2 regions of the Marinobacterium sp. YM272 genome follow, and region 2 is predicted to be linked to the other one. Evidence: predicted binding sites of a transcription regulator. Region 2 holds the regulator's gene; the other holds the start of a gene.
The links. The regulator sigma-54, encoded in region 2, starts transcription at its own class of promoters, with help from an activator protein. The targets are predictions, from matches to a motif close to TGGCACNNNNNTTGCTNT.

Region 1 (5,744 bases), 860 kb from region 2:
CTTCGGCATGCCGACACATTCCGGCAGCAACGGCAGAATCCGGTTCAACTCACGCTGCTGCAGCCGCTTGTCCCGCCCACCACGGATCAGCTGGAACGCCTGGGCAATAAACTCCACCTCACGGATCCCGCCGGCTCCCAGCTTCACGTTCTGGTCCCGGTTTTTGAGCTTAACCTCCCGGTTAATCAGCGCCTTCATCTCGCGTAGCGACTCAAACGCGCTGAAGTCGATGTACTTGCGGTAAACAAAGGGTCTCAACAAACCGAACAGTATCGCGCCCTGGGCCTGATCGCCGGCGACCACGCGGGCCTTGACCATGGCGTAGCGCTCCCATTCACGCCCCTGGTCCTGGTAGTAGGTTTCCATCGCGTCGAAACTGCAGGCCAGCGGCCCCACGCTGCCAAACGGGCGCAGGCGCATATCGACACGGAACACGAAACCATCCGCCGTGGTGTTATCCAGCGACTGGATCAGCTTTTTGCCCAACCGGGTGAAGAACTCCTGGTTACTCAGGTTCTTGTCCGGCTTATCGGTCTCACCGTTTTCCGGGAAGGCAAAGATCAGGTCGATATCGGAGGACAGGTTCAGTTCATGGGCGCCCAGTTTGCCCATACCGAGCACCACCATCTGCTGCTCTACCAGCTCGCCAGACGCGTCGCGTCCCATGGGACGTCCCCAGCGCTTCACCGCCTGCTGATGCAGCCATGCAAGGCTCTGATCGATCAGCGTGTCCGCCATATCAGTCAGGGTGCCGGTGGTTTCCTCCAGGTCCGCCAGACGGTTCAGATCCCGCCAGATGATACGCACCATCTCGCGACGGCGAATCAGGCGTAGCTGCCTGTGCAGCTCGGTGTCGTTCTCACAGCCGGCGAGTGCAGCCGCAGCCCGGTCACGCAGCTCTCCCGGCGCATAACGGCGCCAGAGGTCGCCAGTCTCGTGCAGCTGCGCCAACAGTTCCGGCTGCCGCTGCAGCTGTTCACAGACATAGTCACTGCCGATCAGAATCCTCGGCAACCCCTCCAGCAGTGATTCGGGTATCTCACCGACCTGCGCCAGCGCAGCCTCAATGCGCTGAAGGTTCGCCTCCAGCAAACCGTGCAGATGCGCGGGTACTCCGGCTTTTAGTCGCTCCAACATCCTGCTGTTCTCCTCAGATTTACGCTGCCCTTACTGTAAACCAGAAAAGCCTGGTGCGAACAGACGCACCATAAACGTGCTTTTCTAAGCACTCTACGGGTGCATGCCTCACCCCGGGCAGCCTCGGCCCTACCGCGTTCTGCGACCAAATCGCGGCTTTATAATAGGCCACTCCCTGGCGACCTAACTCCATGCTTTTGCTGGCATAAGTGTCGATTGACGACTACACATACAGAGACTGTTACACCCATGAAACACAAACCTGTTCCCGGTTCGCTGGGCCGGGCCTTGAGCGCTCGCCTTGGCATCAAACCCTTGGAACAGGAATTGCTAACTGAATGGTCAAGCTTTTAGACACAGAAAAAAGCCTTATCCATTTCTCGCTGTAAAAGATACGTCACCAGAGAGGACTCTACATGTTGAAGAAAGCGCTTATTACGACCGCAACACTTTCCCTGGCCGTTGCCGCCACCGGCGTTCAGGCAGCCGGTACACTCGATGCGGTTAAGGAGCGAGGCTATGTACAGTGCGGAGTAACGTCAGGCGTACCTGGCTTCTCCGTTCCGGACGAGCAGGGTAACTGGGTCGGTCTCGACGTCGATGTCTGCCGCGCGGTTGCCGCCGCATCACTCGGCGATGCCAGCAAAGTTAAGTACACACCGCTCAACGCCAAGGAGCGCTTTACCGCCCTGGCATCCGGTGAGATCGACATGCTGTCCCGCGTTACCACCTGGACCCTGACCCGTGACACCCAGCTGGGCATCAACTTTGCCGGCGTGAACTACTACGACGGCCAGGGCTTCATGGTGAAGAAGGATCTCGGCCTCACCAGCGTCAAGGAGCTGGATGGCGCCACCATCTGTGTCCAGTCCGGTACCACCACCGAGCTGAACATGGCGGACTATTTCCGTACCCACGGTCTGGAACACACCCCGGTAGTGTTCGACACCAACGAGCAGGCAGCCACTGCCTTCGATACCGGCCGTTGTGATGCATTCACCACCGACCTGTCCCAGGCATACGGCCTGCGTACCCGCATGACCGACCCGTCCTCCGTGGTGGCACTGCCGGAAGTGATCTCCAAAGAGCCGCTCGGCCCGTCCGTGCGCCAGGGTGATGACCAGTGGTTCAACATCGTTAAATGGTCCCTGAACGCCATGATCAACGCCGAGGAACTGGGTGTTACCTCTGCCAACGTGGACGAGATGAAGGAATCCAGCACCAATCCGAGCATCAAGCGTCTGCTCGGCGGTGAGTCCGGCCTGGCTGAAGGCATGGGCATCAGCGATGACTGGGGATACCAGATCATCAAGCAGGTGGGTAACTACGGTGAATCCTTCGCCCGTAATGTGGGTGAAGACTCTCCGCAGAATATCGCCCGTGGTATCAACAACCTGTGGAACAACGGCGGCATCATGTATGCCTCGCCGATCCGCTAAGCATCCGTTAGTCACATAAGGCCGCCTTCGGGCGGCCTTATGCATCCGATTAGGCCCGGTAACAGGGCAAGCCCTTAAAGGGCATGGAGAGGCAAACAGATGGCATCGGACACTAACCGAAACAACAGCTCCCCTCCTTCCGAGACGGAGCACGAAATCAAGTTCTGGAACGATCCTGCCAAGCGCGCCCTGCTGTTTCAGGTGCTGCTGGTACTGGTGCTGGGCGGCTTCGTCTGGTTTATCGTTTCGAACACCCTCAGCAACCTGGAGCAGCGCGGTATCACCACCGGTTTCGACTTCCTGTCCCAGGAAGCCGGGTTCGGTATTCCACTGTCACTGGTGGAGTACACCGAAGCCTCCAGTTACGGTCGCACCTTCGTTGTCGGCCTGCTTAATACCGTACTGGTCTCGGTGCTGGGCATCATTGCAGCGACCATCCTCGGCTTTATCCTGGGTGTGGCGCGCCTGTCGGACAACTGGCTGATCTCCAGGCTGTCCGCGCTGTATATCGAGATCTTCCGTAATATCCCGCTGCTGCTGCAGATCTTTTTCTGGTACTTCGCGGTGCTGCGCGCCCTGCCCTCGCCGCGTCAGAGTATCGAATTTCTCGGCAGCTACCTGAATATCCGCGGCCTGTCGATGCCGGCGCCAGTGGCAGAACCCGGCTTCGACCTGGTCTGGATCGCCCTGGCCGTAGCGATCGTGGCCACCTGGCTGATGCGAAAATGGGCGCATAAGCGTCAGGACGCCACCGGCAAGATCTTCCCGGTAGGCTGGGCCTCACTCGGCCTGATTATCGGTCTGCCTCTGCTGGTATTCCTGATCAGTGGCGCACCGATGAGCCTGGATTACCCGGAGCTGAAAGGCTTCAACTTCCGTGGCGGCATGACCATCATCCCCGAGTTTGTCGCCCTCTGGCTGGCACTGACCATCTACACCGCGGCGTTTATCGCCGAGACGGTGCGTGGCGGTATTCTCTCGGTGCCGCACGGACAGCTGGAAGCGGCATCTGCGCTGGGCCTGCCGAAAACCCGTACCCTGCGCCTGATCGTAATCCCGCAGGCGATGCGCGTGATCATTCCACCGCTAACCAACCAGTATCTGAACCTGACCAAGAACTCGTCGCTGGCGACTGCGATCGGCTACCCGGATCTGGTGTCCGTCTTCGCCGGCACAACGCTGAACCAGACCGGTCAGGCGATCGAGGTGATCTCCATGACCATGGCGGTCTACCTGTCGTTGAGCGTGCTCACGTCGCTGTTCATGAACTGGTACAACAAGCGCAAATCGCTGATCGAGCGCTAGGAGGCAAGGTATGAAATACGAACTTCAACCCACGCTGCCGCCTCCCGCCAACACCATCGGTGTGATCGGCTGGGCGCGCAAGCACCTGTTCAACGGGCCACTGAACTCAGTCGCCACAATCCTGCTGGCCTGGCTAGCCTTTACCCTGCTGACGCCGGTGATCGACTGGGCGTTGTTCAGCGCTAACTGGACCGGTACCACCCGAGACGCCTGCACCGATGGCGGCGCCTGCTGGGTGTTTATCGGCCAGCGTATCGACCAGTTCCTGTACGGGTTTTATCCCCGCGAGGAAACCTGGCGCCTGAACCTGTCGTTCTTCCTGATGCTGGCCCTGATCCTCTGGCTGGCGATTCCTAAGCTCCCCGCCAAGGGGATTGCTGCCGTGCTGACGCTGGTGGTGTTCCCGGTGGTGGCGTTCTTCCTGCTCACCGGCGGTATCTTCGGCCTGGAAGCGGTCGATACCCATCAGTGGGGCGGCCTGAGCCTGACACTGGTACTGGCCGTGGTCGGCATGGTGGCCTCGCTGCCGCTGGGTGTACTCCTGGCCCTGGGGCGGCGCTCCGAGATGCCGATCGTGAAATCCCTGTCGGTGGTTTATATCGAGGTGTGGCGCGGCGTACCGCTGATCACCGTGCTGTTCATGGCCTCGGTGATGCTGCCGCTGTTCTTCCCGGAAGGGATGAACTTCGACAAGCTGCTGCGTGCCCTGATCGGTATCACCCTGTTCCAGACCGCCTACATGGCGGAAGTGGTGCGCGGTGGGCTGCAGGCGATTCCGAAAGGCCAATACGAAGCGGCCGATGCCCTGGGCCTCGGCTACTGGCAGAAGATGATCCTGATTATCCTGCCGCAGGCGCTGAAGATGATGATCCCTGGCGTGGTAAACACCTTTATCGCGCTGTTCAAGGACACCAGTCTGGTGCTGATCATCGGTCTGTTTGACCTGCTGGCGATCGTCCAGGCAGCCACCAACGATCCCAAGTGGATCGGTTATGCCACCGAAGGCTATGTCTTCGTCGCGCTGGTGTTCTGGATCTTCTGCTTCAGCATGTCACGCTACAGCCAGTACCTTGAAAAGCGGCTACAAACCGGCCATGGCAACCGGGCCTGAACACGGAGAAAGAGACAATGACAGACGCGGCAAGCAATACCGGTGAGCAGCTGATGATCGAGCTGCGCGACATGAACAAGTGGTACGGCGAGTTCCATGTTCTGAAGAACATCAACCTGAAGGTGAAAAAGGGCGAGCGTATCGTCATCTGCGGGCCTTCCGGCTCTGGCAAGTCAACGATGATCCGCTGCATCAACCGCCTGGAAGAGCACCAGCGCGGCGATATCATCGTTAACGGCGTCCCCCTGACCCAGGATATCAAGAACATCGAAACGATCCGCAAGGACGTGGGCATGGTGTTCCAGCACTTTAACCTGTTCCCGCACCTGACCGTGCTGGAGAACTGCGTGCTGGCCCCGATCTGGGTGAAGAAGATTCCGCGCAAGGAAGCCGAAGCCACGGCGATGAAGTACCTGGAGCGCGTGAAAATTCCGGAGCAGGCGAAAAAGTACCCCGGCCAGCTATCCGGCGGTCAGCAGCAGCGTGTGGCGATCGCCCGTTCCCTGTGTATGAACCCGGACGTGATGCTGTTCGACGAGCCGACCTCGGCGCTGGACCCGGAGATGATCAAGGAGGTGCTCGATGTCATGATCGAGCTGGCCAAGGAGGGGATGACCATGCTCTGCGTAACCCACGAGATGGGCTTCGCGAAAACCGTCGCGGACCGAGTCATCTTTATGGATGGCGGACAGATTATTGAGGAAAACGCACCGCACGAGTTCTTCAACAACCCGCAGCATGAACGTACCCAG
Region 2 (5,744 bases):
ATTATGCCGAGACAGACGCCCCCGCCACGTTGATTCGCGAAGACGAGCGCACCGAAACCACCGGTCTCGAGGTGTACTTCGACGAGCGCCGGGTTGAACTGCTTTCTAACGTAAAGGGTAGATACAATGCGCCTTAAACCGACCCTTCCTGCCGCGATCTGCAGCCTGGTATTCTGGCTGTCGGCTCCTGCCATGGCGCTTCCCGAGGATTCATCCCAGCCGATCCAGATCGGCGCCGACAGCGCCAGCATGAACGACAACACCGGCGTGACCGTGTACCGGGGCAACGTGGAAATCGAACAGGGCTCGATGAAAATTCGCGGCGACCAGGTCGAGCTTTACCGCAGCGCGGACGGCGATGTAGACCGTATCGTATCTATTGGTCGACCGGCAGAATTTGAACAAAAACCCAACGCCGATGACCCCGTCACCCATGCCTACGGTTTGCGCATGGAGTACCGGGTAAACCGGCAGGAAATCACGATCACGCAGGAAGCCCGCGTCGAACAGGGAAAAGACACATTTTCCGGCCAGCGCATTGTCTACAACATGGACAAAGCGATAGTTAACGCCTTCAGCAGCGAAAGCGGCGACCAACGGGTCAAAATGGTGATTCAGCCCAAGCAGGCTGGAGACAACCCATGATGCAGCTTGAAGCCCTCCACCTGGCCAAGAGTTACAAAAGCCGCCAGGTCGTGCGTGATGTATCGCTGCAGATCAGCAGCGGCGAGGTCGTTGGCCTTTTGGGCCCCAATGGCGCCGGCAAGACTACCTGTTTTTATATGATCGTCGGTTTGATCAAGGCGGATCACGGCCAGATTCGCATCAACCAGGACGACATTACCCGGCTACCGATGCACGGCCGGGCCCGTTCCGGTATCGGCTACCTGCCGCAGGAAGCGTCCATATTTCGCAAGCTCAGCGTTAAAGACAACCTGCTTGCCATCCTGGAAACACGCAAAGACCTGAGCAAGGCGCAGCGTGAAGCCAAGCTGGAACAGCTGCTCGAAGAGTTTCATATCACCCATCTGACACACAGCATCGGCATGTCGCTGTCAGGCGGTGAACGCCGCCGCGTGGAAATCGCACGCGCCCTGGCAACCGAGCCCCACTTCATCCTGTTGGATGAGCCGTTTGCAGGCGTAGATCCGATCTCCGTCGGGGATATCAAGCAGACGGTAAGACACCTGCAGGACAGGGGCATCGGCGTGCTGATCACAGATCACAACGTACGTGAGACGCTCGATATCTGTCAGCGCGCCTATATTGTAAGTGACGGCGGGATCCTGGCGCAGGGCAACCCGGAACAGATCCTGGCAAACCAGCAGGTACGTCAGGCTTACCTTGGCGAGCAGTTCAGGCTCTAGCAGCCTGGGGCGCCACTAACACCGACCCAGTAATGGTTTATCGCGTAGTAGTATGAAGCAATCCTTACAGCTCAAAATCGGTCAGCAACTCACCATGACGCCACAGCTGCAGCAGGCGATCCGTCTGCTTCAGCTATCGACGCTGGATCTGCAGCAGGAGATCCAGCAGGCGCTGGAGAGCAACCCGCTGCTCGAGGTCAGCGAAGAGGATAACGAACTGCCGGGCAGCGACGACGGCAATGAGAGCGATAACACCCAGGAAAAACCTGAAGCCGCCGAAAGTGGCGAATCCGAGCGCGAAGAAAGCTACGAAGATACCCCGGAAGACAGCTGGAGCGAGGATATCCCGACCGAGCTGACCACTGACAGTTCCTGGGATGACACTTACCAGACGACCCCGGCCGCCTCCGCTCCCGCGCGCGATGATGACTGGGAACCGGGCGATAACGACACCCGCGACGAGACCCTGCAGGACCACCTGATCTGGCAGCTCAACCTGACACCGATGAGCGATAACGACCGTCTGGTGGCTGAAGCGATCATCGACGGTATCGAGCCGGATGGTTATCTCACCCTGTCAGTGGAAGAGCTGATCGAGCAGTTCACCCGCCAGTACCCGGAAGACTTCATCGAGACCGAGCAGGACGAGATCGAAGCAGTCCTGCACCGTGTCCAGCAGTTCGACCCGCCCGGCGTTGCAGCCCGCGACCTGAGCGAGTGCCTGGCGATCCAGCTGCGCCAGCTGGACCCCGACACCCCGTACCTGCAGGACGCACTCAGGCTGGTCAGCGAGCACCTGCAACTGCTCGGCAACCACGACTACAAAACCCTGCTGCGGCGTATGCGGGTGAAGGAAGAGCAACTGCAGGAGATCATCCGCCTGATCCAGTCGCTGAACCCGAAACCCGGCGCGATGATCAATCCGAGCCAGTCGGAATATGTCATCCCCGACGTGGTGGTCACCAAAATCAAGGGTGAGTGGGCGGTCAACCTCAACCCCGAGGCCGCGCCGAAACTGCGGATCAACGCCCAGTATGCTGACCTGATCCGACGCGCCGACAACAGCGCCGACAACAATTTCCTCAAGAACCATCTGCAGGAGGCGCGCTGGTTCCTTAAGAGCCTGCTGAGCCGCAACGACACCCTGCTGAAGGTGGCCACAGAGATCGTTGAACGCCAGTCCGATTTTCTTGAACAGGGCGAAGAGGCGATGAAACCGATGGTGCTGCATGACATCGCCGAAGCGGTGGGCATGCATGAATCGACCATCTCGCGCGTCACCACACAAAAGTACATGCACACGCCGCGCGGCATCTTTGAGCTGAAGTATTTCTTCTCCAGCCATGTCAGCACTTCGGACGGCGGCGCAGCCTCCTCCACCGCCATCCGCGCGCTGATCAAAAAGCTGGTGTCAGCGGAAAATCCGGGCAAACCGCTCAGCGATAACAAGATCGCTCAACTGCTGGACGAACAGGGAATCAACGTCGCCAGACGCACGATTGCAAAATATCGTGAAGCGATGGCAATTCCGCCTTCTAATGAGCGGAAGCGTCTGGTTTAATTGAAGTGGAAAGCACGATAAAAAAGCGTGCATTGTGACTAGGAGAAAACGTATGCAGATCAACATCACTGGCCATCATGTCGAACTGACCGATGCCCTTAACGACTATGTTCGTACCAAGTTTGACAAACTGGAGCGCCATTTCGATAACATCACCAACACCCAGGTGACTCTGAGCGTTGAGAAGCAGCGTCAACAGGCCGAAGCCGATCTTCACCTGGCCGGCGGCCAGATTTTCGCGACGCACGAACACGATGATATGTATGCAGCCATCGACGGACTGGTGGATAAACTTGATCGCCAGATCATCAAGCACAAGGAAAAGATGAAGGCGCACAAATAAACGAAAACCGGACGCTCCTGTCAGATAATGAACTTAACTGAACTGCTGAACGAATCGCGCACTCTCTGTCACGCCGATGTCGTCAGCAAAAAAAGAGCCCTCGAACTGGCCAGCGATACTCTCGCTGGCCAGTCTGGTAATCCCCCCTCGGAAGAGATCTTTGCCGGTCTGTTGAACCGGGAACGCCTTGGCAGTACCGGTATCGGTGATGGCGTTGCGATCCCCCATTGCCGGTTGCCCGCCTGCGAAAGCGCGGTGGCACTGGTGATGACACTGGCGACGCCGATAGACTTTGACGCTATCGACAACCAGCCCGTGGACCTGCTCTGCTTCCTGCTGGTGCCCGAAGACGGCGCAGAGGAGCATCTGCAGACACTGGCGGGACTGGCCGAGCTGTTCAGCCAGCGCGACGCCAGGGAAAAGCTGCGCGGCTGTGAGACCTCCGCCGAGCTTTACTCCACCTTCATAACGCAGATGGAGAAACTGGGGGCTTAATGAAGCTTGTCGTGATCAGCGGTCGCTCCGGCTCAGGCAAAAGCACAGCCTTGCAGGCGCTCGAAGACGTTGATTTCTACTGCATCGACAACCTGCCAGCCCGTCTTCTGCCTGACCTGATCGACCAGATGCTCGGCGACCCGGAACACCCGGGACGCCTGGCCGTCAGCATCGACGCCCGCAACCTGATCAGCAACCTGCACGCCTTCCCAGAGATTATCGGCGAACTGGCAAAACGGGATGATCTCAGCTGCGAAATACTCTACCTCGATGCCGCCGAGCCCACGCTGATCAAGCGATACAGCGCCACCCGGCGCAAACACCCGCTATCCACCAACCAGGCGGGTCTTCAGGAGGCGATAAGTTACGAGCGGGAGCTGCTAGAGCCGATCGCCAGCCTGGCCGATATTCGCGTCGACACCACCCGGCTGACCCTCTACGAGCTGCGCGACACCATCAAGCTGCGCATCGCCCAGAGAAGCGAGCAGAGCCTTTCGGTTCAGTTCGAATCCTTCGGTTTCAAACACGGCGTACCTCTGGATGTGGACTTCACCTTCGACGTGCGCATGTTGCCCAACCCGTACTGGATTCCGGAGCTGCGCCAGTTCACCGGGCGCGACCAGCCGGTTATCGAGTTCCTCGAAGAGTCGGCGGATGTCTATGCCATGGTCGACGATATTCGCGATTTCCTCGAGCGCTGGATCCCCTCCTTCCGGCAGAACAACCGCAGTTATATTACGATCGGTATCGGCTGTACCGGTGGCCAGCATCGTTCGGTCTACATCGCCGAGCACCTGGCTGGCCATTTCAGTGAACTTATGGATAATGTTCACGTCCGTCACCGCGAACTGACCTGATCGCCGCCCGTTACCAGGAACCCCGATGATCGAAAAACAGTTAAAAATCATTAACAAGCTCGGTCTGCACGCGCGGGCTGCTGCCAAGCTGATCAACACCACCGGGCACTTTTCCAGCGAGATCAAAATCGACAAAGACGGCCGGCAGGTGGACGGAAAAAGCATTATGGCCGTGATGATGCTCGCCGCTTCCAAGGGAACCGACCTGACTTTTCGGGTGGCCGGTGAAGATGAAGTGGAAGCGATGGCCGCCATTGAAACCCTGATCAACAACCGCTTCGACGAGCCCGAGTAGATCCACCTCCGCGCCGCTATACTTCTCCGTAAGCCTTCCACCCCACGAGCGCAGCGATCCACTCCGGCATGAGCATCCCAAACGAAAAGAAAAACACCCTCGAAGAACTGAGCAGCGCGTTGACCAGCGACGAGCTCAAGCGCATGCGCTTCATGCTCAACAAGGGATTGCGTCCGGTTGAAGCGGCCAAGCTGCTGGAAAAGACCCCGCCACGGGAAAGGCAGATCCTCTGGAACCTGATCAGCAAGGAAAACGAGGGTAAGGTTCTTCAGCACCTCGGTGACGATGTCCAGAGCGATATTCTCAGCCGCATGGATGCCAACGAACTGCTTACCGTCACCGAAGGTCTCGACTCCGACGATGTCGCCGACATGATGCAGCAGATGCCCGACCGGGTGATGAAAGAGCTGCTTCGCATCATGGACAAGCAGAACCGCAAGCGCGTCGAAAAACTGCTTTCCTACCCGGAGGATACCGCCGGCGGCCTGATGAACACCGATACGGTCACCATTCGTCCGGATATCACCGTCGAAACCGTACTGCGCTACCTGCGTCGTCACACCGAAGTGCCTCAATCCACCGACAGCCTGTTTGTGGTCAGCCGCAAGGACTCATTTATCGGCTCGCTGCCGCTGACCCGGCTGTTGACGTCCGACCCGCAGGTGATGGTTCGCGAAATCATGCTGACCGAGCTGGCGGGGATTCCCGCCGACCTGCCGGACCAGGAAGTTGCCCGCCTGTTCGAGGACGAGGACCTGGTATCTGCGCCGGTGATCGACGAAAACGGTAAACTGCTCGGCCGTATCACCATCGATGACGTGGTCGA

Region 1: ACQUQP_RS02395 (amino acid ABC transporter substrate-binding protein) is a predicted target of sigma-54. The motif match lies at 1,454-1,471, and genes of this name have one in related genera.

What each region holds. Positions count from the first base shown of each region.
Region 1 covers NZ_CP194171.1:500,062-505,805, reverse strand. The annotation lists gene glnE (bifunctional [glutamate--ammonia ligase]-adenylyl-L-tyrosine phosphorylase/[glutamate--ammonia-ligase] adenylyltransferase) at 1-1,137, opposite strand, end outside; gene ACQUQP_RS02395 (amino acid ABC transporter substrate-binding protein) at 1,554-2,576, shown strand; gene ACQUQP_RS02390 (amino acid ABC transporter permease) at 2,676-3,881, shown strand; gene ACQUQP_RS02385 (amino acid ABC transporter permease) at 3,892-4,992, shown strand; gene ACQUQP_RS02380 (amino acid ABC transporter ATP-binding protein) at 5,046-5,744, shown strand, end outside.
Region 2 covers NZ_CP194171.1:1,363,466-1,369,209, reverse strand. The annotation lists gene lptC (LPS export ABC transporter periplasmic protein LptC) at 1-137, shown strand, start outside; gene lptA (lipopolysaccharide transport periplasmic protein LptA) at 127-645, shown strand; gene lptB (LPS export ABC transporter ATP-binding protein) at 642-1,367, shown strand; gene ACQUQP_RS06320 (RNA polymerase factor sigma-54) at 1,420-2,928, shown strand; gene hpf (ribosome hibernation promoting factor) at 2,981-3,271, shown strand; gene ACQUQP_RS06310 (PTS sugar transporter subunit IIA) at 3,299-3,766, shown strand; gene rapZ (RNase adapter RapZ) at 3,766-4,623, shown strand; gene ACQUQP_RS06300 (HPr family phosphocarrier protein) at 4,649-4,918, shown strand; gene mgtE (magnesium transporter) at 4,987-5,744, shown strand, end outside.